One region of the Ruegeria sp. MALMAid1280 genome, then DNA from elsewhere that is predicted to be linked to it. Evidence: riboswitches for the same ligand, from Rfam matches in the RefSeq annotation. Region 1 holds a riboswitch; each other region holds the start of a gene.

Region 1 (5,080 bases):
CGATACCCGCAGTCAGTGCCAATGCCTTTACAAACTTCCCCCCCGTCCATGAACGCATAACGAAATCCTTCTCAAACCAAAATTACGCTGCCCTGAGCGCAGTTTGCGCGTTTGTTTTCAACTAATCAAGGCAACAGAATAATATGAGAGAGAATTATAGCGAAAATGCACACTCTGCGCAAAAGGCCTGTAAAACCGGGGCGTTGGCGTTGAAGGCACGACGCCAGGTCACCCGGCCACCGGATTTATGCCCGATCCGGACGGTCCCAAGCTCTCCTTCCACGAACAGACAGGCGATGCGCCCATGGTCCTTGAGTTGAGCGATCAGCGCCTCGGGCACCTGCTCAACGCCGCCCTGAATCATGATGACGTCATAGGGGCCATGCTCGGTCGCGCCCTGCTCCAGCGGGCCGACATGCACGATCGCGTTGTCGGCGTCCGCCTCCATCAGAATCGTCTGCGCCTCGGCCGCGAGGGCTTCGTCCTCTTCCACGGCCACGACCAATTGCGCCATGCGCGCCGCGACGGCGGTGGAATACCCCATCGCTGGGGCGATATCCAAAACAACCTCGTCGTTCGAGATGTTCAGCACGTCCAGCATCTTGGCCAGCGTCCGCGGCTCCAGCAGGCAGCGTCCGTTCCCCAGTTCGATCACGCCCTCGGCATAGGCGGCCTCGCGCTGAGAATCCGGCACAAAGTTCTCTCTCTGGACGGTCAACATGGCATCAATGATGGGGAATTTCGTGACATCCGAGGGTCGGACCTGCGTGTCAACCATCGTGCGGCGCCGAGTTGCGAAATCTGTCATTGGATCGCTCATGTTAGTCCCAAGTATGTCCGGCTTGTGCCATATCCAGACGAAACCGGCAACGGCTTGGCGTCGAAAGTTTCGCCAGATCGCAGGAACTTGGTGTCGCACTGTGTAATATGGCGGCAGATGGGAACGGATTTTTCCAATCAACCCACTGGACGCCCCTGACGAAAGGTGTTAAAACGCCTGCCACACCACGGCAAGTATTTGATTTTATTTGAAAAGGCGAGTTGGCGGAGTGGTGACGCAGCGGATTGCAAATCCGTGTACACCGGTTCGATTCCGGTACTCGCCTCCACTCCTCTACGTCGGCAACTGGTTGAAATGGGACGCTGGGTGCGTCATTCCGCCCGTCGGCCCTGCGCGATCACTTCGTAACCCGGTTCTTCCGGCTCGTCGTCCAGCATCTGAGGCGGGAAACCGGGGGCCGTGATGTTCAGGCCGGTGGCCTCCTCTAACCGCTTGATAATGTTTGGTGACAGTTCGCGTTCGCCAAAACGGGCGATGCCGTCATCGATGATTTCGATCATCACAGGGTTGATCTCAAGCGGCACTCCGGCGCGGTCGGCGACATCCTGGAACAGGCCGATATCCTTTTTCACCAGGTCCATCGTGAACGAGATATCGCGCGATCCGTTCAGAATGACCTGGCTTTCGGTTTCATGCACAAACGAGGTGCCGGACGAGATCTTGATCGCCTCGTAAGTGGTGTTGAGGTCCATTCCGGCGGCCTTGGCGGTCACCAGTGCCTCGGCGCAGGTGATCAGGTTGGCGGTGGCCAGATAGTTTGTCAGAACCTTGAGGACCGAGGCCGTGCCCAGGTCTCCGGTATGCAGAACGCGGCGGCCCATCGTGGTTAGAAACGGCAGAATCCGCTCGAAGGTTGCGCGGTCGCAGCCTGCAAAGATCGAGATATTGCCGGTCGCAGCCCGATGGCAGCCGCCGGACACGGGGCAATCGACGGCTGCGCCTCCGCGTTCGATCACCATCGCACCCAGACGTTTGACCTCGGCCTCGTCGGTGGTCGACATCTCCATCCAGATTTTGCCCGGTCCGACCTCTGGCAGCATCTGCTGCATGACGGCATCCGAAGCGGCAGGGGAAGGCAGGCAGGTGATAACCGCATCGCAATCCCGCATCATCTGCGTTGGGCTTTCGGCCGCTTTGGCGCCTTGGGCCACGAATTCGGCCACCAGATCGGGATTGAGGTCATGGACCGTCAGATCAATTCCGTTTCGCAGCAGCGAGCCCGATAGTTTGCCGCCGACATTTCCCAGACCGATAAATCCGACTTTCATTTCACCCTCCCGAAGGTCGCTGTTTGCGCCAAGTATCCCTGTTGCTTGCCTACAGTGAAAATGAATAATAACACGCATTATGGGCAAAATTTTTTGGTGATAGATGGACCGCCTTCCTAATCCCGCTTGGCTACGCAGTTTCGAATCCGCTGCGCGTCATCTGAATTTCACCACCACCGCGCGAGAACTTGGCCTGACGCAGACGGCGGTTTCGTTGCACATTCGGTCCCTCGAGGCCGAGTTGGGGCAAAAACTGTTCACCCGGAATGCGCGGCGGCTGGAACTGACTGAGTTGGGACAATCCTATTCGCTGACGGTGCGGCGGGCGTTGACCGATATCGCGCTGTCCACCAACAGCTTGTTTGGCCCGGCCTCACGGCAGACCCTGACCATCCGTGCGGCCATATCCGCCGCCACCTATTGGATAGCCGCCGAACTGCCGGACTTCTCCACCCGGCATCCGGATATTCCGGTCCGTCTGGTCTCGCACATCTGGAACGACAGCGGGACGCCCGGCGATGTGGATGTGGAAATCCGGCTGGGGTATGGCGACTGGCCGGGGGTGCGGTCCGAGAAGCTTACCGATGAAAAGCTGGTCCCGGTCTGCCGGGCCGGGCACGGTTCGCCGAAACTGAATAACGGGCCACTGATTCACATCCTTGGGTACGAGGACAACTGGGCGCAGTATTTTCAAGCCATCGGCACTGCGCCACCCGGCCAACCGTCTCGATATTCGGTGGATACGACGGTGGCGGCGCTGCAACTTGTGATGGCCGGTGCGGGATATGCAACGATCCTGGAACGGTTCGCCAGAAACGCGATCCGCCAGGGTGCACCGATTGCGATTGCGGGTCCGGCGATTCCCTTTGCCCAGTCGCATTATCTGGTCAGCGCCCAACGGGCTGCCCGGCCCACAGCGGCGGCGGGTTTGTTCTGCGCGTGGTTGCGGGATCGGCTGGCAGCAGATGCCGCGGATTGACACAAGCTGGTCGCTTTTTCGTCCCAAGGGTTTCCCACCTCGGTCTGGCGCTTGACAAGGCCCCTGCCCGTGCCGCATGTCGCTTGCGTTGGTGTCCATCCCCGGATGGATGAAAAGGGAATGCGTCAGCGGTCATCCGTCAAACGCAGCCGCCCCCGCGACCGTGACCGGAGAGGGTGCCCACAGCCACTGGCCCAAAAGGCCGGGAAGGCGGGACATCCGACAGAGGCCCGCCTCTGACATCCTCAAGCCGGGAGACCTGCCAGCACCCGAAGATGAAACCGGGCGGGGTGTTCCGGTGTCGGGTCCATGTCGCAACACGTGGCCCGCATGAAACCCCGTCCCCCGCAATGAGGATTTGGGGGGATGAGAGACATGACCGAGACCGCACCCGTCGAGCTGCTGGTCTGTACCACGTGCCGCCGCGGCCTGCCCGTCGAGGACGACGCGCAACGGCCCGGCACCTTGCTTCACAAAGCGCTGGAACAGGCGGATCTGCCCGAGGGCATCACTCTGAAAGCCGTGGAATGCCTGTCAAACTGTGATGAAGGCTGTTCCATCGTGCTGCGCGGTGGGCCGGATCGCTGGACCTTTGTTTACGAACACCTCAACGAAAACGACCATGTCGAAACCATCGTCGAAGGTGCCACTAAGTATCTCGCCACCGAAGACGGTTTGGTCAAATGGCGCGAGCGCCCCGAACATTTCCGCAAAAACTGTGCGGCCCGCATTCCCCCGATTGGAGCCCTGAAATGAGCAATCTCGAGAAACTCCCCGTCACTGTGATCACCGGCTTTCTGGGTTCGGGCAAGACCACTCTGGTCAAGCACCTGATGCAAAACCCGCAAGGCAAGCGTCTGGCCGTAGTGGTCAACGAATTTGGCGATGTGGGCGTAGACGGCGACATCCTGAAATCCTGCGCCATCCCGGGTTGCCCGGCGGAAAACATCATGGAGCTGGCGAACGGCTGCATCTGCTGCACCGTGGCCGATGATTTCATTCCGACCATCGAAGCACTGATGGCGCTGGAACCGCGCCCCGATCACATCCTGATCGAAACCTCCGGCCTCGCCCTGCCCAAGCCGCTGCTGAAAGCGTTCGACTGGCCCGATATCCGCTCGAAAATCACCGTGGATGGCGTGATCGCACTGGCCGATGCCGAGGCCGTCGCCGCAGGTCGTTTCGCCCCGAATGTCGAGGCTGTGGACGCCCAGCGCCTGGCCGATGACTCGATCGATCACGAAACACCCCTTTCTGAGGTGTTCGAGGATCAGATCTCGTGCGCCGACATCATCCTGCTGACCAAGCCCGATCTGGCCGGTCCCGAGGGTGTGGCCAAGGCCAAAGAGATCATCGCCGCCGAAGCCCCGCGCCCCCTGCCCGTCGTCGAAGTGGCCGAAGGCGCCGTGGACGTGCGCGTCGTTCTGGGCCTGGAAGCTGCAGCCGAGGATGACATGGATGCGCGCCCCTCGCATCACGACGGCCACCACGATCACGAGCATGACGATTTCGAAAGCATCATCGTCGAACTGCCGGAACAGACCGATCCCGCTGATCTGGTCGCCAAGATCGAACGACTGGCCAATGAGCTGAACATCCTGCGCGTCAAAGGCTATGCCGCTGTTCAGGGAAAACCGATGCGTTTGCTGGTGCAGGCTGTTGGCGCCCGTGTCCGTCACCAATACGACCGCCCGTGGGAACCGGGTGAAGAGCGCCGCTCGCGTCTGGTGGTCATCGCCGAACACGACGACATCAAGGAAACCGCGATCCGCGACATCCTTGTTGGTGTGACCGAGGCCGCCGAGTAAGCCATGCACGTCGTCTTCCGCGAAAGCCACGGGTTAGAAGAAACCGAGACCCCAACCGATCTGGGCCAGAGCCCGGCGGATCTGGTGGTGCTGTCTTTTTCCGACAGCGACCTTGGCGCTTTCGCGGCAGGCTGGCATCGCGGTGGCGGTGTCGAGGGGCGGATGCCGACGATGCGGCTGGCCA
Region 2 (5,080 bases), on a different contig from region 1:
GTCATCCGACCGTTGATCACATCAAATGCAAGATGCTCTTCGCCACCTGCTTTCGGGCCGACGACACGGTTCAGGATCGCCACCTCTTCGGCGCAATCGAGGCCAGAGACCTGAAAGCTTCTGCCACCTTCGGGAATCGGACCGGCGGGCGCGATGTCGCCACACCCGCCACTGCCGCACGCGTTGTGACCTTGTCTATTTTCGTGGTCATGGTCGTGGCTGTGGGTATCGGATGACATAGTTAGACCTCAAGAATCTCTGCGGTCCTTTGCAAATAGTTCCTACAGCAACTAGAGCTTCAATACCTTTCTGAATTTTTTAGCATCCGGGTTCGTTGCCCGCGATATTGATGCTTCATTCCGTCTTGCGGGCTGGTCGTGTGGATGCCATCTAGTTGCAGAGAACGCAGGAAACTTTGGAACAGGTCAATGCAGAAACGGATCGCAATTACCATCACGTTAGTATCGATTACTGCCGGTTGCTCAGCCCAGTTCACAGGGGGCAAGAGTAAAGCACTCGAACCAGGCAATCTGCCAGATTCAGTCGTTGCGCTGGCAGGGCCGGGGCAGGATCTGGCTACGGCACGCCTTTTGCCAGAAGACAATTGCTTCTGGTATGAGCACAGGGGACCCGTCGAGACGACATTGGTACCATTGCGAGCGACGAATGGCGCTCCGATCTGCGCCGCGCGCGACGCCTGACAAAAAAGAGGGCGGCGACGTCCACCTCCGCTGCCCAAAATTTATGAGCGGGCTGTGACGCTATCTTCGGCCGAGTATAAATATGCGGTCGAGCCGATTGTTACATGTGGGTAGAGATCATTGATATGGGCCATGATCATTCTAACACATCCAGAACTTGCGCGACCACCGATGCTTCTGGGCTGAGGTGTGCCGTGAATTCTGAGATATGTATCTCGATTTCCAACGTATAGATAAAGGGCTCGAGAGCCGAGAGCATTACTTGGCCCGGGTTCCATGCCATCCCGAAATTCCGCGTATTCGGGGTTGCGCTCGATCATTGAAGCCGTTGGCGTCCAATGTGGCCACTCGACCTTGCGCCGGATAGCATAGGTTCCGGGCTCGTAAAGGTTCCCTCGCGCGATCGCAACGCCATAGCGCATTGCGGTCCCGCCTTCCTCGATATGGTAAAGATAGCGCGCGACCGCATCGACATGGATGTCACCAGGAACCAAACCATCATTTGCTACGACACGTCGTGGTAAAAAACGGTCATGAACGCCCCATGGATTTGAGGTCGCTGGATCGTAATCAAATGGCGTGACCTGGCTGTCCCAATAGGTCTTTTGCGACGAGGTTGGCCATGTTTTGGCGATCAATGGACTGGCCGCAGACGCGGAAAACAGCGCAGTGGTTGATTGAATGAAATAGCGCCTTGTCAGCATAGATCTCAGCCTGGTTCACAAGTTCAATGTATTTGCATCGCATTTTCACGATCAAATTCGAGTCTTAAAGCCTCTAGCAGCTAGAGCTTCAAGAGGTTTCAGGTAACGCTTAGTTTATCCAGTCGATCAGGTGCGCGGTGGCGTGAACTCTGATTTGATCGAGTTTGCTTTGGACTGGGTCAAAAAAGCAATGGAAAGAACCGAAATGCCCATTGTAGTTGCTTCGTGTTTTCGGTTTCCGACGATGCAAGCCAAAGGAACAAGACGGGAATTCGGCGCGGCTTTGCAACAGCTTATCTGTCCTTGGATACAGAGCGGCAAAAACCCGCGCGCACGCTGTACTTGCCGCTTAGACCCGCTGAATCCGCGTAGTTGTCTTCTCAGCCAGGAATGTCAATCAGGAGTCATCGCCGTCAGGCTGCACGGTCACTTTGGCCTCCACGGGCACACCCTCAACCACCAGAGGGCTGTGGCTGTTGCCATTGAGAGAAACTTTTACTTCAACATCGCCATCGGGGAGCGACGGAAGGTGTAACCAATTGGCATAAAGGCGGCCCAGCTTTTCGCCGTTGATATAAACATGCGCGTGACCTTCGCCTGGAACGTCAGCCGTGGAGGCATTTTCCGGAGCAAAGCGAAAGTTCTGCGGTGTCACACGCAGATTCCAGCCCGCCATAGGATCCTTAATCATCTGGATCGCCACACTGGGGGCGTCGCTGTCGGCAGGCAGATTAGTGGCAGCGGAGTGGTCGTGCGCTGCCATCTCCATGTTGCCGCCATGTTGGGCCGGGTCAGTATGGTCATGGCTCTCAAAGGTGCTACCGCTGCTGGCGGCAATCACAAAGCCAGCACCGCCGCCAAAGACAAGTCCGATGGCAAAGAGAGCAAGAGAACGGGACATCTTGTCATCCTCAATAAAAAAACCCCGCCGGTGTAACCAGCGGGGTAGCAATGGAGGAGCGCGATCAGACTGCAGCGCCTGCGCGCTTGCCTTCTGTCTGCCAGAAGTAGCCGGTGAAACTGCCTAAGAGTGCCCAGGCGGCCATGCCGATGCCGAAGGCCCGGGCAGCAAAAAGCGCCCCGATCTCGGTCGGAACCGGCCCAGAGAAACTCTCAGGCTCAGGGGCCCCGATAATATGCGGTACCATTAGCAGCACGGCCGCAATCAGGTAGCTTACCAGGTTACCTCCAAAGGCAATCAGCCACATGGCTACGCCGGCTGCGGCAACGGTGACCGTCCACCAGATCTGACGCACTCCCACATCTGCTGCCGCTACGCCGGGAACTTCTGGAGCCAGTGACAAGCCAGGAGCAAAGTGGAAGGCGACAAAGCCCGCAAGACCCCAAAGCAGGCCGGTGCGGCCGTTGATCTCATGCCCCTGACGTTCGGCTACTGACATCAGCGCCGCCAGGACTAGCGCATAGCCGGTATAGGTAAGCATGGTGAAGATAATGCTGAGACCATCGCGCATCGGCTCGGCGAACATGCCGGGCAGGTCGGGATGCGCAGTTACGGGATCAGCGCCAAAATGCACCAGGTCGCCGCCCTCATAGAGCTCGGCGTGAAGTAGCACTGGCTGCACGAAATACAACTGCAGAAGGGCGGCAATCAGCCCCGCTGCAGCACCAGCGAACAAGCCGCTGGTCAGAATACGACTGAACATTGTTTTAGTGGCAGGGGAAGCCAGTTGCGTGGCGCACATCATGAGCCGCGTCATGCAGGCCAGAAGCCTGAACATGGCCAGTCACGGTAATGATCCCTAGACCCAGAACCACGGCGAATACTGCAGGCAGAAAGGATGCGCCAGCGGCGGATGCCTTGATCGTTTTTGTCGTCATTTTAATCCTCCTCGCCGTCACACCCGACGGCATATGTTGTGTCCATCCTACGGCCGGTCTCCTGACTCGCAGGTCACAGCAGACTTCCCCCTTCCCAGCGCCATTACGCCAGTGGTATTGGAAGGCCGCTCGCCGCTCACAGTCGCGGGGGCGGTCAAGGCTTCAGTGCGGTAGTTTGGTGCACCGTCCTCATTCCCGTTTCAGTCCCAGTGCGTAGGCACCTTTGGACACCGTAGAAGCCTTTATTGTTCCATAGTGCTTTGTTCCGTCAAGTACGAAAGCGACATCATAGTATTCTGCAGCGGTCAATCTTAGGTAATGGCAGGCTTGGTTTAGATTTTAGCCGTTCAGTGCAGAAGGCTAAGTCGAAAAACACAAACTGTAAGCTGAAAACTCGACACCGGAGCTTTGGTCGGCAAGTTGCATGTTGGCTATCTTTTTTGTGCCGGTATACGTGCAATCGCCTTGAAACGTAGCTTACCTAGCTTCCTGGCGTCAGCGAAGTCGCCGTCAGTACTGTCCTCATACATCCGCATGAAGATCATTATGTCCGGAAGATCGACAACCGTAACCTCACCGAAAAGATAGGCGGTCTTGCCGCTTTGTCGCACCGCCAACGTCTGTGGTCGGTGACAACCGGACATGCAATCCACTTGCTGCAACTCGGCTTGCACCCCCGATGCCTCCAGCGTTGCGGCTAATTGATCATAAAGGGTGGAATCCGCGTCGCGGCAGGTTCTGCAAAGCGTGAGGTTAGGTAGGCACATGCGTCAGGCTGATCCTTGATCGAGAACTTCCATCTGAGATTTCATATTTGCTGGTCGGTTGTTAGCTCAGTTTCAATACGTGTTTTGACTCTAAGTCTGGAAAAGAGTCCATACTCAGGCAGGAAGGACACATGAGCCCTAGCCCTCGAAAACTTTGCAAATACACCGAGTGCGAGACGGGGATTTGGCAGGGCGAAGAAGCAACCATCAGACGAAGAAATTTTTAAGTTTCTACGTGAGACTGAGCTGAAGCAGGTGGTAGGCGATGAAGTGGAAACAGCTCACGCGAAACATCTTTGTTCTTCAATAATCTGAAACAGCATTGCCTCCGGGATCGGCTCGCCATGACACGCCTATTTTCAGGTCCGCGCGCACCGCGCCTCCCAAGGCGAATTCCGAGACGCGACAGGTTCTTGTTGCGCGTAACTAGGTTCGTTCTATCGTCAATTACAGTCTAGATCCGGGACATATAGCGGGGTTCGTGCTTGATGGTTACCTTTCGGTTACCACGACCGATCATGGGACTGAATGCGTAGCGACAACCGACGACATTCAAAAGGAAGTACGCTGATGCGAAACGCCTCGGCATTAACAACTTTTCTGTCTGCGTCACTACAACCGAGGATCGCCCATGCCGCCATCGGTTCTCGCCGCAACCCGGTGTGATGGGTGTTGTGATAACGGCATATCTCCGGGTGCAGCCAGTCTTCGAACTCCTCCAATGTCATCGACGCAGTGCCGGAGCCGTCGCATTTCCCCTTATCCTTGGGGGATAATTGCGTTCTTCCCTAAAGTAGATGAACGGCCTCCATGGTCGTCCTAATCAGGCGTTCGATATCTTCGCCGTAACGCGCTCGACCCGGTGGCCTTTACTTGACGGAGATACTCCAATCTGAGCGGGTCAAATGGAAGGTTTCGCTGCGGAAACGCGCCCATTGTCTACGTGTATGGCTTGCGGAATCCCAGCAGTAGGCCAATACGACACCTCCGAGATATCTGGCGCGCGGATCGAATTCGTTCACACGCAATGGTGCAAACACAAGCAGATGGACGAGTCGGACTGAGCATC
Region 3 (5,080 bases), on a different contig from region 1:
GAATAGCAGCAGAAACACAAACACCGAACCGATCGAGGTCGTCACGATCCCTACCGGCAATTCCTGTGGTGCCAGAAGCAACCTGCTGAGGATGTCCGAACCCGTCAGCAAGGCCGCGCCGACAATTGCGGCCGTGGGCAGAAGCCGGTTGTGCAGCGGTCCGGCGATACCGCGCGCGATATGCGGCACCATCAGGCCGACAAAGCCGATCACCCCCGCGACCGAGACAAAAACGGCGGTGGCAAGGGCCGCGGCAAAGAACATGCTGAACCGTAGCCCCTGAACGGGCACGCCCAACGTTGCGGCGGTCAGGTCTCCGGTCAGCAGCGCGTCCAGCCAGCGGCTGCGATAGAGCGAATAGGACAGGATCAGCAGCAACCCGGCGCAAACTAGGGGGAATGTCTCCCATCGCGCCAGACCCAGACCGCCCAGCATCCAGAAGATCACCGAATGCGCGGCGCGGCTGTCACCGGCGAAGATCAGGTAATTGGTGATGGCCGAGAACAGAAAGGAAACCGCCAGACCGGCCAGGATCAGCTTTTCCGGCGCGCTTGTCCGCAGCCCGTGCACCAGCGCCAGCACGATGCCCGAGGCCACGAGGCCGCCGCAAAACGCCGCCAGCGGCAGGGTCCAGAAGCCCAGAACATCGCCGGTCACGGTGATGACGAACACGGCTCCGGCGGCTGCGCCCGAGGACAGGCCAAACAGGAACGGGTCGGCCAGATCGTTGCGCGTCGTGGTTTGCAGAACCACGCCAACAATGCCCAGCCCGGCGCCAATGACGGCCGCGAACAGGGCGCGGGGCAGGCGCAGGTCGAACACGATCCGGTGCAGGGGGGACATGTCTCCGTCCGTCAGGCCGGTGCCCAGCAAGACGGCGTCAAACGCATCCCGCGCGGGGATGGGCGTGGTGCCGTAGACGGTCGAAATCAGCAAGAGGGCGGCCAGAATGACCGCCCCCAAGATTAGCTCAAGGCCCAATCGGCCCATATCAGTTGAGGCCCGGATGCATGGCTTGGGCCATTTTCGAGATCGCCTCGATATTTGCCGGTCCGGGGGTCAGTTCCTCGTAGCGCAGGCCGATCCAGCGCTCGTTCTTGACCGCGTCGATTTGCGACATCACCGGATGGTCCTGCAGGAACTTGAACGTATCCGCTGCGCCATTTCCGGTCTGGTAATCCAGCAGCACCAGGAATTCCGGGTTTGCGGCGGCAATGGCCTCCCACGAGGTGCGGCCCCAGCTGGTGTCCATGTCATGGGTGACGTTCTCGCCACCAGCCGCCGCGATCATCGCATCGGGGATGGCGAATTTGCCCGCAGTGAAGGGCGCATCCGCCGGGCCATCCAGCAGGAAGACACGCGGTTTCGGCAGATCGACAGTCTGCGCTTCGATCGCTGCCAGCTCTTCTTTCCAGCCGCCGACCAGTTCTTCGGCCTTGTCGTCAACATGCATGACCTTGCCCAGACGCAGCACGTCGTCGAACAACAGGTCCATGCTGGCTTCGGGGCGATCCTTGTCCAGATGCACGCAGCTTTCGGTCAGGATCATGGTCTTGATGCCAAAAGGCTCCAGCGTGTCTGGCGTCACGTCGCCGCCGGGTTTCATCCCGTAATACCAACCGGCAAAGAACAGGTCCGGCTCAACCGCGACGAGGTTTTCAACGGTCGGGTATTTCGGCGCAAGCTCGGGGATGTCGCCGCGCAGCGTGTCGAATTCGGGGCTGGTCTTGTACCAGCCGGTGATGCCGGTCAGGCCCACGATCTTGTCCTGAAGGCCCAGCGCAAAGGCCATGTCGGTCATGTTCATGTCGTGCACGACCAGCCGCTCGGGCTGAGTCTCGAAAACCAATGGCTCGCCGCAGTTATCAACGGTTACTTCACCTGCAGACGCGCCGCCTGCGAGGGCGGTGATCAGGGCCGCAGACCAGATGTGTTTCATTGGGGGGAGTTTCCTTGCTTTAGTTTGAAACGGGTGTTCTTCGGATATCCAGCGCCGGGATCACCCGGCCTTCGTGCTGGAAACACAGGTAGTCGACGCCGAACGTGTCGCGCACATGTGCGGGCGTCAGAACCTCGGCTACGGGGCCAAAGCTGGTCAGGCGGGTGGATTTCATCAGGGCCACATGGGTGGCGAATTCGGGGATCATGACCAGATCGTGCACGATCATGACCACGGTGATGCCCAGTTCGGCCACCAGCGACAGCATCCGACCCTTGGCGTCAGGGTCCAGATGATTGGTGGGCTCATCCAGAAACAAAAGCGACGGGTTCTGCGCCAGGGCGCGCGCAATATGTGCCCGCTGACGTTCGCCGCCGGACAGCAGCGCCATCCGCTTGCCGGCCAGAGCGCCCAGCCCGGTCAGGTCCAATATCCGGTCAAGCTCGGCCGCGTGGTCTTCGGCGGACCGGTCGGACCGGATCGGGATCTGACCCAGCGCAACATAGTCGCGCAGCAGGAGCCGACCGTCCGGAAACTCTTGCTGGCTGACCACGGCGATCATGCGCGCGCGCTCTGATGCGGGCATCTGTTTCAGGCTGCGCCCGTCGACCAGAACATCGCCCAGAACCATCTCGGCGGCGCCACTAAGAAGGTTCAGAAGTGTCGTTTTCCCGGCCCCGTTCGGCCCGGCAATGGCCAGGATCGCGCCTTTACCCAGTTCAAACGATGCACCCTGCAGCAGAATATCGCCGTTCAGCGCATAATATTCCAGGTCACGCGCGACCAGAAACGCGGGGTCTGTCATGAGTGTTCCTCTACGTTCAGCCGGGGCATCCGGGACAGGGTTTTGGTGAACAGCGGCTGCGGCCGGTCAGAGGCATTGGTCCAACCATCCGCGCTGTGGCGGTACTGCCGCGCAAACTCGGCCACTGCGGTGATGTCACGTTGGGTCCGGATATCACCGAACAGGTATTGGGCTTTGCCAACGGCCTGAAATCCAACGGTTGTCGGCCGTTCGCAGCCCGCCATGCACGCGACGGTTCGAACCGCGAAGTCCGCAGGCAGACTGCCCGCCAGCGCGTTGCGCAAAGCATCCGCATTCTCCGGTCCTTTGCAGGTCTCGCAGATCAGAATGAAGTGATCAGGTGTTTTCGACATTGCCCACTCCGCTCGTTTTCAAACGCGCAGAGAAGGTGCCAATCATAGGAACACGTGTCAGACGTGTCATCATAGCCTCCTTCCAGGACGCCCCGCCCCGGGTTGGTTGAACATATGATGGCAGGTCTCCTGACTTGCGGGTCGTTGCTTGGCCATCCTTCCCGACCCGGAGGCCAGTGGGTGTATGGCGTTGCTCACCGCTTACAGTTGCGGGGGCAGTCACGGAGTTGGCCAATCGACAGGGCCGCACCGTATTCCCTTTTCACCCCTTTTGGGGGAACCATCACCAGATTGACTGCCCGAGATGGCCCGGTGCGTCAATCATAAAGTTACATCCTCTACGTTTGTTTGCCGGTGCAGACCTGCAATGACAGCGGGTTCTGTAAAGAACGACATCTGCAAAAACCCACTGGAATGATCCCGGCAGGGCGATAGAGTCAGGTCATGCGATATTGGCTTCCCCTTGCGACGATTCTGGTGTTGGCCTCGTGCGGTCCGCCCGTGCTGGCGGCTCCGGGGGCTGCGCTGGACTGGTCCGATCTGCCGGACCCGTCGGTTCAGGTCTTCGACGACCCGTATCGCGACCTCAGCCCGGAACAGTTCGACGATGTGCTGTTTACCGTACGCCTGCGCAGCAGGCTGCATCAGGATGCGGGCAGCCCCGAAGAACGGCTGAAATGGCAGGAGCTTCTGTTCGAGACCGAGGACGCCCTGGCCGCCGATGGCATTGATATCGACTGGCTGCTGGACCAGCGGTATGTCGTGGCCCAGAACCGAGAGTGGGCCGGGACTGCAGGAAACCCCGAATTCGACGGTCAGACTGTGACGCTGGCAGGGTTCGCCATTCCCGCGCCGCCCGATGCGGACGGCAATGCCATAGTTTATCTGGTGCCCCGGCGCGGGATGTGCAGCCACATGCCGCCCCCGCCGCCCAATCAGATGATCCGGGTGCGGCTGAACGGTGACTGGGCGCCCAGCTATGTCCACGAACCCGTCCGGCTGACCGGAAGGCTGACCATTGATCCGTCAGAGCAGAACATGATGGTGGTCGACGGGTTTTTGCCCATGCGGGCGACGTTCCGGCTGGACGCCGATAGTGTCGAAACCCTGGAAACACAGGGCGAGCGGCTGGAGTGGACGCAAAGCATTGCCGATCGCATTCGCGCGGCGGGCAACCGCAAGACCGGCGGGGCGAACCTGCCCGAGTGACGGGGCCACCGGATCGGATAAAACCCGCAAAGTCCTGCAGATTGTTTCCAGAACCAAACCAGTCGTCTTTGGTGATTTGACAAACCCCTGTCTCGGGGTACCCTATATCATCCTATTTAAGTGTATCAGTGACGTTGGTTTGAGCCTCTTCAGAGGCCCGGGTGAATAGATGAAACGCATTGACCTAGCAGAGGTTGCGTCCCGGGAATGGGATGTGGTGCTTGTTGGCAGCAGCTTTGCATCAATGTTTTTTGCGCACGCCCTGCCGCAGGATCTGGATATTCTCGTCGTCGAAAAAGGCGGATTCCGCCCGCATGAGGCGCAGCTTCGCGATGGCTGGCGCACCGGAGTCGACATCACCCAGCGCAACTCGTCCGGTTTACGGAAAGACTGGCTCAGCTTCGTTGTTTTTGGCGGAAACTCGAATTTCTGGTGGGGCGACACTCCGCGATTTCATCCCGATGACTTTCGGCTGCAGTCCCGGTTCGGCGTCGGAATGGACTGGCCGTTCGGATATGACGATCTGGCCCCGTATTATGAACGGGCGGAAACGCTGATGGAGATCGCAGGCGGCGGGTCGGCTCATATCCTGCCCCGCAACACGCCGTTTCCCTACCCCGAGCACGCCAGGTCCCGTGCGGATGTTGTGCTGCAGAACCACAGCAAGTCCTGGGTTCCGCTTCCGACTGCGCGTGCAAATGGCGGTACGCGGCCAACCTGCTGTGCCAACGGTGTTTGCAGCATTTGCCCGGTTGATGCGAAATTCACCATTCT
Region 4 (5,080 bases), on a different contig from region 1:
TGGGGGGTGCAGGCTGAGCAGGGGCGTGGGACGGTACGGCCATACCACCGCCGGGGCCTCCGTTCGGCGGGGGCGGCGGCGCGTCCTGCAGCCGTTTGATCAGTTCTTCCGGGCTGGGCAGGTCGGCCACATGGGTCAGGCGGATCACCGCCATCTCGGCGGCCATCATCGCATTGGGAGCTGCCGAAACCTCTTCCAGCGCTTTCAGCAACATCTGCCACATCCGGGTCAGCACCCGCATCGGCAGGGCTTCGGCCATTTGCACACCACGGGCACGTTCATCCGGTGATACGGTCGGGTCTTCGGCCGCATTCGGGGTGATTTTCACGACCGAGACCCAATGGGTGATCTCGGCAAGATCGCGCAGCACGGCCAGCGGGTCGGCACCCTCGGCATATTGCGCGCTCAGTTCGGTCAGGGCGCCCGCCGCGTCCCCGCGCAGGATCATGTCCATCAGGTCCAGCACTCGTCCGCGATCGGCCAGACCCAGCATCGCACGCACCTGATCGGCACTGGTCTCGCCAGCCCCGTGCGAGATTGCCTGATCCAGCAGAGACGTCGCATCCCGTGCCGACCCTTCCGCCGCACGGGTGATCAAAGCCAGCGCGTCATCGGCGATCTGGGCGTCCTCGGCCGCCGCAATCTTGCTGAGCAGGCCGATCATGTCCTCGGGCTCGATCCGGCGCAGGTCGAACCGCTGGCAGCGTGACAGAACCGTCACCGGCACTTTGCGAATTTCGGTCGTGGCGAAGATGAACTTTACATGCTCGGGAGGTTCCTCAAGCGTTTTGAGCAGCGCGTTGAACGCACTGGTCGACAGCATATGAACCTCGTCGATGATGTAAATCTTATAGCGGGCAGAGGCCGCGCGATAGCGGACGCTGTCGATGATCTCGCGAATATCGTTGACACCGGTGCGGCTGGCGGCGTCCATCTCCATCACGTCGACGTGGCGGCCCTCCATGATGGCCACGCAATGCTCGCACTGACCGCAGGGTTCGGTGGTCGGCTTGCCTTCGCCATCGGGGCCGATGCAGTTCATGCCCTTGGCGATGATCCGCGCCGTAGTGGTTTTGCCGGTGCCGCGGATACCGGTCATGATGAAAGCCTGCGCGATTCTGTCGGCCTCGAACGCGTTTTTCAACGTCCGCACCATGGCGTCCTGACCGACGAGGTCGGCAAAGGTTTCGGGGCGGTATTTCCGGGCAAGAACCTGATAGGCGGGGCTTGGCGTGTCGTTCATGTCTGCTCTGTCGGATTCGGGTTCCGATGCAGCGTAGAGACCCCCGCCGCCCGCGTCCACATCCCGCTTGGCGAATTTCCGTTTGCGTCGCAGTTTATGTACCGTAGACGCATAGGTAGGAGGGCCATCTGGTGAGACTGTTTGCAATTCATCCCGTGCGGGTGGGGAACGGTACGGTTGCCCTGTCGCCACTGCCGGGGCGCGCCGGAAACTATCTGCAGGATATTTGCGTAATTCGCGATTGGCAGCCTGATCTGGTGATTTCCATGACCACCGAGTGCGAGATGTTGCACGAGGGTGCCGCCGCTTTCGGTGATGATCTTCGCGCCGCTGCAATCGGCTGGGCGCATCTGCCGGTTGCGGATTTTGGCGCGCCACCGCCGGAGGTTCAGGCGGCATGGCCCGAAGTCAGCGCGGCAGCGGCACAGGCTTTGGCCCGTGCTGGCCGCGTGCTGGTACATTGCCGGGGCGGCTGTGGCCGGTCCGGGATGGTCGCCTTGCGCCTTATGATCGAACATGGCGAACGCCCCGAGGCAGCGCTGAAACGCCTGCGCGCCGTGCGGCCCTGTGCCGTCGAGACCGACGGCCAGCTGGACTGGGCCGCACAGGCAGCCCGCGCCCGACCGGACAGTTAGATCAGAGCGCCGCGCGTCGTTCCGGCTGCGCAATCGGGTTTTGCGCAATGACCGAGGCTTCGAGCATCGCGCAGGGCGGTGTCGGCAGCAGCTTGGCCGGGCGCGTGGTGAATTCAAGGCCGAACATCATATCCGCATAGTCGTCCAGCGTTTCGATCGGGGTGTCGGCATCGGCGCCGCAAAACACGCGAACCTGATCTGCCTGCGCGCGAAACCGTGCGAAACAGCCCTGAGCGCAATGGGCCAGTTCGCTACTGCCTTCGAATTCGAAATCCGGGGTGGTCGCAGGTGCGGCGGTCTCCATCGCCTGCACGACCGCGCGCGCCATCTGTGCCAGAGCGGGACAGGTTTTGCCGGTTTTCTGGCACACGGTTGCGGTGAATTGATGTGTCTTCGTCTTCCAGATCATGATGCGCCCTCCGCGCGCAGGACGGGGGCGTAGTTCAGGTGTGACAGCGTGCTGACGACCTGCCCGGACACCCCGCCCGAGTTTCGGTTTTGATTCGATGGCAGGTCTCCTGACTTGCGGGTCATCGCTTTGCCGACCTTCCCAGCCTTTCGGCCAGTGGTGTTTCGGCATTGCTCACCGCTTACAGTTGCGGGGGCAGTCGCGGCCTTGGTTCGTTCCGGCATCACCGGGCAGAACCGCACCGTGTTCCCTTTTCATCCCGCCCCGGTACCGGGGACGAGAACCATCAAGCCATCGCTAACGGGTGCGGGCGACCCGAGTCAAGCGGGCAATTTGCGCGGCCTGGTGGACGTGTGGTCATGTTTGGCCACTGTTGACTTGTGGCGGGAAACACGGCGGACTGAAGGAAGTGAACCAATCGGTTCAAAAATCCCGGAGGCCGCACCATGCTGGACGCAACACAGACCGTATCGACCGCGGATTTCCGGTTTCCGTCCGGGGCAGGCACCTTGTCGGCACGCCTGTATCTGCCGGCGTCGGCGCCTCGGGTGGCGGTGGTCATTCACGGCGCAACGGGCGTACCGAGGGATTACTATCAGCACTTTGCCCGCTGGCTGGCTGAGGCGCAGGGGATGGCCTGTCTGACTTATGATTACAGTGATTTCGGCCATTCGCTGAATGGGTCGTTGAAGGCATCGCGGGTCAAGATGGCCGATTGGGCTCTGATCGATATGCCAGCTGCCCGGGCTGAAATGCGACGCAGGTTCCCTGATGCGCAGCAGTGGAGCATCGGGCATTCCGTCGGCGGGATGCTGGGGCCAATACAACCCGATATCGATCAGATCGACCGCATGATCTGCGTCTGTTCCGGCCCGGTGACGGTATCGGATCACCCCTGGCCCTACCGGGCGCTGGCATTGCTGTTCTGGTACGGCCATGCGCCGCTGGCGGTGAAAGCTCTGGGCTATCTTCCGGGCAAGGCGCTGGGATTCGGGGCCGATCTGCCCGCAAGCGTCTATTGGCAGTGGCGGCGGTGGTGCACCGCGCCGCGCAACTACCTGCCCGAGATCGGGATCACTCTGCCCGAGGCGTGTTGGGCGCAGTCGGAGACGCCTGTGGATCTGTTCACCTTCGAGGATGACGATGTGGTGCCGCCGAACGCGGTGTGGCGGTTGGCCGATCTGTACGGGCCGCATGCCCGCCGCCACCTGCTGTCACCCGGCGAGTTCGGCCTGTCCGAAGTGGGTCATATCGGAGCTTTCGCCCGCCGCAACGCTGCCGTTTGGCCGCGACTGATCGCTTGAATTCGCTATTTGGTTTTCGGCGGGAGCTAAAGTGAGAGGTTGGACATCGACCCAAGCGGGGCTCGTTGTGGCTGCTTCCTTCCGGACCTGACCAGGTTGGCGAGGCGCTCGCCCGCGCCAACCTCTCATCGGTCGATATAGGCAACAGGCGTGGAAAAGACAACCCGTCAGAGCGTCAAACGGATCAGCAAAAAGCCTTCATCGTCTTCTCCGAGCAGCTGTGGGTTGTATTTCTCAAGCTCGCCAATGTGATCGCGGGCCTTTGGGCCGGTCCGGAGCAAGGTTGTCGCCCCGGATAGTGGCGCAAATTGAAAGGCGCGGGGCGCGTGTTCCAGCGGGTCGCGCGGCAGGGCGCCCGAGAAATAGTCCTGCAGGATGCGCTGGACAGGTTGAGCCGGCAGCGGAATCAGCTCGGCCCCGTCGACAAAGGGGAAATGCCCCCCTCCGTTGGCGCGGTAATTGTTCAGCGCCACGACAAACCGTTGGTCCGGGGTCACGGGGCGCGCCTCGAACCGGATGTCGTGAATCCGGCGATGCGCGGGGGCGGTCAGGCGACCGGCGGCGTCAAAGCGCGATGGCTGCGACAGGTCAATCTGACAGCTCAGCCCCTGCAGAACATCGAAATTATGCCCGGCACGGCTGGGGTCGACCAGATTGGTTTCACGGCCCGGTTTGACCTGATTGAACACACCCGCCGACATTTCCAGCCAGTCGTCGATCTGCGCGCCATCCACGACAACCGCCTGCAATTCGTTGGGGAACACATACAGATCGTTGATATGACGCAGGAAAACCTGCCCCGGTGGCACATTCGTATAAAACCGCGGCCCGGCGCGCCCTCCGAATTTCGAAGGTGCCACTGCGGACAGAAGCGGCAGTTCTGCAAAAGGTGTCCCTTGCAGATACGGGCGCAGGGCCGCCGCCTGCGCCGCCGCCGCCAAAGCAAGCCCCCTGTCCGCAGCGCAAAAGCTAAAATAGCTGTGCAGATGCTGGTCGGTCCGGCCCACCGGCTGCGCCGTGTGACGTCGTGTTTCCGAATGACCCCTGGCGAATAAGCGCAGCAAATCGGGGTCTTCTTCAACGGGCTGGGCCGCCCTGCCAGGCATCGCCGGGTAGACCGGGCGCAATTCGGTGCTGTGGTCCTGAATCACCCACGCACCGTCCTTGACTCTGTGCAGGTTCAGATCAATCACCCCCAGATTTGATCCGGCCGGACCCGGCATGATCACCGGTTTTCCGTGAACCCGCCCTTGAACTGCATCGACATGATCCAACCCCTCATGCGCGGGGCCGGGCAGCGTCAGGTGGGAATGCCCGGCGATCACGGCGTCGATGCCGTCGATGGCGGCCATCGGGATGACAGCGTTTTCCATATCGGGTTCCGCAATGGGCGATCCCAGCCCGGTATGCGCCAGCGCAAGGATCAGATCGCAACCCTCTGCCTTCAGCTCCCGCACCTTGGAGCCGGCGCAGGTCAGGATATCGTCCA

The links. A riboswitch is a leader RNA that binds a small molecule or an ion and turns the genes downstream of it on or off. The one in region 1 is predicted to bind cobalamin.
Region 2: linked by a shared signal. The riboswitch ahead of ACOQFT_RS05785 (CbtB domain-containing protein) and the one ahead of ACOQFT_RS12090 (DUF1636 family protein) in region 1 are both predicted to bind cobalamin.
Region 3: linked by a shared signal. The riboswitch ahead of ACOQFT_RS10315 (DUF1636 family protein) and the one ahead of ACOQFT_RS12090 (DUF1636 family protein) in region 1 are both predicted to bind cobalamin.
Region 4: linked by a shared signal. The riboswitch ahead of ACOQFT_RS04545 (hypothetical protein) and the one ahead of ACOQFT_RS12090 (DUF1636 family protein) in region 1 are both predicted to bind cobalamin.

Annotation. Positions count from the first base shown of each region.
Region 1 covers NZ_JBMIRT010000049.1:66,424-71,503, reverse strand. Annotated here, with positions in the region: gene ACOQFT_RS12115 (TolC family outer membrane protein) at 1-58, opposite strand, end outside; gene ACOQFT_RS12110 (protein-L-isoaspartate O-methyltransferase family protein) at 155-808, opposite strand; tRNA gene ACOQFT_RS12105 (tRNA-Cys) at 1,036-1,109, shown strand; gene ACOQFT_RS12100 (NAD(P)-dependent oxidoreductase) at 1,153-2,109, opposite strand; gene ACOQFT_RS12095 (LysR substrate-binding domain-containing protein) at 2,213-3,088, shown strand; cobalamin riboswitch at 3,161-3,369, shown strand; gene ACOQFT_RS12090 (DUF1636 family protein) at 3,464-3,844, shown strand; gene cobW (cobalamin biosynthesis protein CobW) at 3,841-4,896, shown strand; gene cobN (cobaltochelatase subunit CobN) at 4,900-5,080, shown strand, end outside.
Region 2 covers NZ_JBMIRT010000040.1:58,758-63,837, forward strand. Annotated here, with positions in the region: gene ACOQFT_RS05760 (heavy metal translocating P-type ATPase) at 1-239, opposite strand, end outside; gene ACOQFT_RS05765 (hypothetical protein) at 429-701, shown strand; gene ACOQFT_RS05770 (L,D-transpeptidase) at 743-1,405, opposite strand; gene ACOQFT_RS05775 (hypothetical protein) at 1,803-2,306, opposite strand; gene ACOQFT_RS05780 (CbtA family protein) at 2,371-3,069, opposite strand; gene ACOQFT_RS05785 (CbtB domain-containing protein) at 3,074-3,244, opposite strand; cobalamin riboswitch at 3,279-3,494, opposite strand; gene ACOQFT_RS05790 (DUF1636 family protein) at 3,676-4,011, opposite strand.
Region 3 covers NZ_JBMIRT010000046.1:113,387-118,466, forward strand. Annotated here, with positions in the region: gene ACOQFT_RS10295 (UbiX family flavin prenyltransferase) at 1-2, shown strand, start outside; gene ACOQFT_RS10300 (FecCD family ABC transporter permease) at 1-963, opposite strand, end outside; gene ACOQFT_RS10305 (ABC transporter substrate-binding protein) at 992-1,939, opposite strand; gene ACOQFT_RS10310 (ABC transporter ATP-binding protein) at 1,959-2,744, opposite strand; gene ACOQFT_RS10315 (DUF1636 family protein) at 2,741-3,097, opposite strand; cobalamin riboswitch at 3,200-3,397, opposite strand; gene ACOQFT_RS10320 (DUF3299 domain-containing protein) at 3,542-4,306, shown strand; gene ACOQFT_RS10325 (GMC oxidoreductase) at 4,476-5,080, shown strand, end outside.
Region 4 covers NZ_JBMIRT010000037.1:130,326-135,405, forward strand. Annotated here, with positions in the region: gene ACOQFT_RS04535 (DNA polymerase III subunit gamma/tau) at 1-1,243, opposite strand, end outside; gene ACOQFT_RS04540 (protein-tyrosine phosphatase family protein) at 1,375-1,878, shown strand; gene ACOQFT_RS04545 (hypothetical protein) at 1,880-2,287, opposite strand; cobalamin riboswitch at 2,370-2,590, opposite strand; gene ACOQFT_RS04550 (hypothetical protein) at 2,734-3,591, shown strand; RNA gene ffs (signal recognition particle sRNA small type) at 3,621-3,719, opposite strand; gene ACOQFT_RS04560 (bifunctional 2',3'-cyclic-nucleotide 2'-phosphodiesterase/3'-nucleotidase) at 3,759-5,080, opposite strand, start outside.